2 regions of the Moritella viscosa genome follow, and region 1 is predicted to be linked to the other one. Evidence: predicted binding sites of a transcription regulator. Region 1 holds the regulator's gene; the other holds the start of a gene.
What was found. Region 1 encodes sigma-54, which starts transcription at its own class of promoters, with help from an activator protein. Its sites were predicted from a motif close to GTTGGCACGNNNNTNGNNT; they were not measured.

Region 1 (3,219 bases):
AGCAAGAATACATGACAATCCTTAAGCAAGTTGAAGCGATTTATACTAATGATGAAAAAATATAAAGTTTTACTATTAACATTATTCATGAGTAATTCAGCTCTCGCATTAGAGTCTGATTTTAAAGAAAATGTTGTCGTTAATTCCAAACGTCAAGAAGTATTTATTAAAGAGAACCGAGTAATATTTTATGACAGTGTAGTGGTTACTCAGGGGACGATATTAATAAATGCCGATAAACTCACGGTATTAAGCTCGGGCGAAAAAGGCACAGAAGTAATGATTGCCACAGGGTCGCCAGCTACTTTTTATCAAGAGCTTGATGACGGTAAAAAAATTAAGGCCGAATCTGATGAGATCCGCTACGAACTGGGTAAAAAACGCTTAACTTTGTCAAAAAATGCACGTTTACGCCAAGCTGATAGCGAAGTTAAAAGTGACAAGATCATCTACCAAATTGACAAACAAGAAATGATAGCCGAAAGCGGCAAGCATGAATCCGATCGAGTGATCACTATTTTCACTCCTGAAGACAACAAAACTAATTAGAGTAAATGAATTCATATGGCACGTTTAAAAGTATCACACTTAGCAAAAAGTTATAACAAACGAAAAGTTGTGTCAGATGTGAGTCTCGAAGTTGAATCAGGCCAAATTGTTGGTTTACTTGGGCCTAATGGCGCAGGTAAAACCACCACCTTTTACATGGTAGTTGGTTTGGTTAAGCGAGATCATGGACAAATCTTCATTGATGACCAAGAATTAACGCATGAGCCAATGCACATTCGTGCACAACAAGGTATTGGTTACTTACCCCAAGAAGCATCTATTTTTCGTCGTTTATCGGTAACGAAAAATATCATGGCAATCTTAGAGTTACGAACTGAACTAACGCGTTTCGAACGTGAAGAAAAGTTAGAAGAATTATTAGAAGAATTTCATATCACCCATATTCGCGATAGTTTAGGAATGAGCTTATCGGGTGGTGAACGCCGCCGCGTTGAGATTGCCCGCGCACTCGCAGCAGATCCAAAGTTTATTTTATTAGATGAACCGTTTGCTGGCGTTGATCCAATCTCGGTTGGTGATATTAAAAAAATTATTCAACATCTGCGAGATCGTGGTTTAGGGGTATTAATTACCGACCATAACGTACGTGAGACGCTCGATGTATGTGAACACTCTTATATTGTGAGCCATGGACATTTGATCGCATCAGGTACTTCTGAAGAGATTTTATCCAACGAAAAAGTAAAAGAAGTATACCTTGGAGATCAATTCCGACTATAGTTTGATATTGATACGTTACCGCATTAAGGAAGAGAGAGAGTAGTCGTTAGATGAAGCCATCATTACAACTTCGTATGAGTCAATCTCTGGCAATGACGCCACAGTTGCAACAAGCGATTCGATTATTACAATTATCGACCTTGGAGTTACAACAAGAGATTCAAGAAGCATTAGACAGTAATCCGCTACTGGAACAAGAAGATCCCAATACAGCTCAGCCAAATGGTGCAGAAAGTAGCGATGAGCATAATCTGGATAATAACGACACTGTTACCGATGCCAGCCAAATAGAAGTGAGTGATGCGCTCGCCAGTGAAGCAATGCCAGATGAACTACCTAATGACAGTAATTGGGATGATGTCTACACTCCTCAAATACAGACTCACGGCAGTGCGGGTGGCGGTATTGATGGCTTAGACCAAGTCTATCAAGGTGAGACTAGCGAAGGCTTATATGAGCATCTCATGTGGCAAATGGAATTAACCCCCTTTACTGACACTGATCGTGCTATTGCTGTTGCGATTATTGATGGCATTGATGATCATGGTTACCTTAATCAGACTTGTGAAGATATCCTGTCTAGCGTCAATAGCGATCACCAAGAACTCAGCGACAGTAGCAGTAGTGAAGAACAAATTGAATTAGATGAAATCGAAGCTGTATTGAAGCGTATTCAGCATTTCGATCCCATCGGCGTTGCTGCGCGCTCATTACAAGAATGTTTATTGATCCAACTCCAGCATTTACCTAAAAACACACCTTGGTTAACAGAATGTCAGCAAATAATTCAGTCTCACATGGATTTATTGGGCAATCGCGACTACCGTCAATTAAGCCGTAAGACAAAATTAAAAGAACCACAACTTAAAGAGATCATGCAATTAATACAGAGTCTAGAACCCAGACCTGGCAACGTAATTGATCAGACTGAAGGGCTGTATGTTATTCCCGATGTTTTAGTAAAGAAAAAAAATAATCAATGGGTAGTAGAGTTAAATCCTGACATTGTGCCAAGATTAAAAGTGAACAATGAATATTCAAACTTGTCGACAGGCAATCGTAATAGCAGCGACGGGCAGTTTATTCGAACCCATGTACAAGAAGCTAAATGGTTTATTAAAAGCTTAGAAAGCCGTAATGAAACCTTACTAAAAGTAACGAAAAGTATTGTTCAACGCCAAGTTGATTTCTTTGAATATGGCGATGAAGCCATGAAACCTATGGTTTTAAATGATATTGCCGAAGAAGTGGAGATGCACGAGTCAACGATTTCACGGGTAACAACGCAGAAGTTTATGCATACACCACGTGGTATTTTTGAACTTAAATTTTTCTTTTCAAGCCATGTCAGTACTGACAATGGCGGAGAATGTTCATCAACCGCTATTCGTGCATTAATAAAAAAATTGGTCGCGGCAGAAAATGCCATTAAACCATTAAGTGACAGCAAGATTGCTGATTTACTTGCTGATCAAGGTATCAAAGTGGCTAGACGTACGATTGCAAAATATCGAGAGGCACTAAGTATACCACCGTCTAATCAGCGTAAAAGCCTATTATAGGGCTAATCCAACCTTCATAGGGGAGACATATATGCAAATTAATTTAACCGGTAGACATGTAAACATTACAGACTCACTGAAAGATTACGTTGATAGCAAGTTTTCCAAATTAGAACGGCATTTTGATCATATAAACAATATTCATGTGATTTTAAATGTTGAAAAATTACTTCAAATTGCAGAAGCAAAAATACATTTAAATGGGGGTGAGATCTTTGCCGTGCATGAACACAATGACATGTATGCCGCAATTGATGGCTTAATGGATAAGCTCGATCGCCAAGTGATTAAGCATAAAGAGAAGTTGATTCGCCATTAATTTTAACCTCGCCACAAATAACCTAAAGGAAAACCATTTTTCCTTTAG
Region 2 (3,219 bases), on a different contig from region 1:
GAATAGTCGCGCTTGTGACTCGTCCCCATGTATTGGCCACTGCATAGGCTGGTGCTCTTGATAATCTTGATCTGCTAATACCGCGATATCTAAACCTCGCGGTAAAGTGTCTTGTTTAAATCCGGTCATCTGCGCATATTCAGCAAATACGTCTGCTTCGCTGTCAAAGCTAAATGCTTTACCAAATCCCATGCGTTTGGCCACTTCCGCTAATAACCACCAATCGGCTTTTGCTTCACCGACACTCGGCAAAAAGCCACGTTGGCGTGATATACAGCGTTCTGAGTTAGTCACTGTACCGGTTTTTTCACCCCAACCTTGCGCAGGTAATAATACATCAGCACAGGCGATGGTATCTGATTTAGCGATACAATCAGAGACAACCACCAGCGGACAATTTAATAACGCCTGCTGGATTTTGTCTGAATCCGGTAAGCTTACGACAGGATTAGTACCCATGATCCAAATTGCTTTGATCTTGCCCTGATGCACTTGGTCAAACATATCAATGGCTTTAGCACCAGTATTGGTCGCCAATTTATCGGTATGCCAGAATTCACTCACTAGCTTATGACTCTCTGGTGTAAAGTCCATGTGCGCAGCTAGCATACTGGCAAGGCCACCCACTTCACGGCCACCCATGGCATTAGGCTGACCGGTCACAGAAAATGGACTGGCACCAGGCTTACCGATACGGCCAGTTGCTAAATGGCAGTTAATAATGGCATTTACTTTGTTCGTACCACTGGTTGACTGATTCACACCTTGGCTAAATAACGTCAAGGTTTTATCAATATCGGTAAAGCGACGGAAAAAATCTATCATGGTATCGAGTTCGAGATTACAGAATTCAGCCAGTTCAACCCAACTTGGTGTTGATTGATAAGCAGACGCAAGTGCTTCTGCAAAACCTTCGGTATGTTGAGCGATATAATTGAGGTCACATGCGTTTTCTTGATCAAGAAATTCTAACAAACCATTGTAAAGAGCGACATCGGTACCCGGTCGAATGGCTAAATGTAAACTCGCTATATCACAAGTGTCCGTGCGGCGCGGGTCGATGACGGTTATTTTTAAATTCGGATTTGCCATTTTCGCCTGTTTAATACGACGAAATAAGATGGGATGACACCAAGCGAGATTAGAACCTACTAAACAAATATGTTCAGCTGCTTCGATATCCGCATAACAGGCAGGCACCGCATCTTCACCAAAGGCTCGTTTATGAGCGACAACGGCAGAAGACATACACAGACGTGAATTAGAATCAATATTACTGCTGCCAATAAAGCCTTTCATCAATTTGTTAGCAATATAGTAATCTTCGGTGAGTAACTGCCCTGATACATAAAAGGCAACAGCGTCAGGACCATGTTCGGCAATCACTTTGTTAAACGATGATGCAATATAGCTTAATGTGGTTTCCATACTCTGCGCTTGGCCACGAATATAACATTCAGTAAGACGTCCTTCTGGGACTAGGGTATCGGCTAGCGTTAATCCTTTAGAGCAAAGATTACCTAAATTGGTTGGGTGTGATTCATCACCACGAATAGTAACTGAGTTGTCTTGATTTACTTGCGCTTCGACACCACAACCGGTACCGCAATAAGGACATGTCGTTTTAACCCACTTGGGTATTTTTTTTAGCTTCTGCATATGTTCATCCTTGTTTACGCATATTCATATTCATATTCATATTCATATTCATATTCATATTCATTTATATATAGATAAAGCAAAAATCCAGCCAAGTCTATAGTTTGGGGGGAAGTAGGCGTAGATCACGAAGAAAGTGTATTGAAAATGCGTTAAAATAAGGGTTGCACTAAATTTTAGTACTTTGAAATAAGGTTTAAAAGGACGATAATAGTGCTTGGGATTGTTAAGCGCACCAAGTCGGTGCGCAAAATCATAATAATAAAAGTCGACTTACTGAGGCAATGATGCCTGATGGACCAAAATAAAGGCGTCCATCTCTGCCTGAGCTCGAGCCTGAACACTATCTAAACTATCTTCAGCTGTCATCGTTTCGACTACTTCATAATAACATTTAATTTTAGGTTCAGTGCCTGACGGCCTAACAATCACGCGCGAGCCACCTTCTAACTTGAAGATAAGCACATCACTAGCAGGTAAATCAATTGACTCTGTAGACCCATCTTTAAAGATTCGCAGACCACGGCTAATGTCATCTGTACTCAAAACCTGTTTATTAGCAATCTCTGTCGGTAGATCTTTACGCAGACAATCCCCGATGTTCGGCGTCGTCGGTTTAAGGGCAATACTCACCTGAGTGTTTAAGTGAAAACCATGCTCACGATAAATCTCTTCTAACCGATCCCAAACAGTCTGTCCTTGGCTAGCCAACTCTGCCGTTAACTGGGCAAATGCCACGAGTGCAGATAAACCATCTTTATCCCACACCATAGATCCAACCATATAACCTAAGGCTTCTTCATAGGCAAACAAACACTGATTATCATCACTTTGCTCAGCCATAGCCACATTCGTTAGCCACTTAAAACCAGTCAGAGTTGTCAAACAAGTCGCACCTAAGCTCGCTGCTACTTTCGATAATAAACTAGAGGAAACAATCGTTGTGCAAGTTAAACGATTATGTTCACTTGCATGATTCATGAGGTAATGACCCAATAATACGCCGACCTGATCGCCAGTGAGCATCTGGTACTTACCTGTCTCTGTACGCACTGCCACAGCAAACCTATCCGCATCAGGATCGTTAGCACAAGCCAGCGTTGCATCATACTTCTGCGCCTCGGCAATAACGAGGTCCATTGCTCCTTTCTCTTCAGGATTAGGAAAATTTACTGTCGGAAAATCGCCATCAGGTTCTCGTTGCAACGCCACCGAATAAACCTGAGATACACCAGCATCATTAAGCACTGTTTCGGCCATTTCTGCGCCAACACCATGCATCGCGGTATAGGATAGACTCACTAACTCTGGCTGGGTATGGTTCTGCAGTACAGCCGCATCCTTTATCCCTTTGCGGTAGCTTTGATAGTAATCATCTCCCAGCATAATAAGTCGACCTTCAGCACTCCCGGCTTCCAGTGTCAGTAAACGAATACTTTCTGTTGCTGCTTTATCGATACATGCTGCGATTCCAGAATCATGAGGCGGGATGATCTGTGCACCGTTCCCCCAATATACCTTATACCCATTATACTGAGGCGGATTATGACTAGCAGTCAC

Region 2: the regulator sigma-54 is predicted to act here: its motif matches at 1,737-1,755, upstream of BT797_RS04120 (nitrate reductase).

Annotation. Positions count from the first base shown of each region.
Region 1 is NZ_FPLG01000088.1:117,196-120,414, forward strand. It holds gene lptC (LPS export ABC transporter periplasmic protein LptC) at 1-65, shown strand, start outside; gene lptA (lipopolysaccharide transport periplasmic protein LptA) at 88-549, shown strand; gene lptB (LPS export ABC transporter ATP-binding protein) at 565-1,290, shown strand; gene BT797_RS12650 (RNA polymerase factor sigma-54) at 1,341-2,852, shown strand; gene hpf (ribosome hibernation promoting factor) at 2,884-3,171, shown strand.
Region 2 is NZ_FPLG01000024.1:30,538-33,756, forward strand. It holds gene BT797_RS04120 (nitrate reductase) at 1-1,659, opposite strand, end outside; gene BT797_RS04125 (phospho-sugar mutase) at 1,933-3,219, opposite strand, start outside.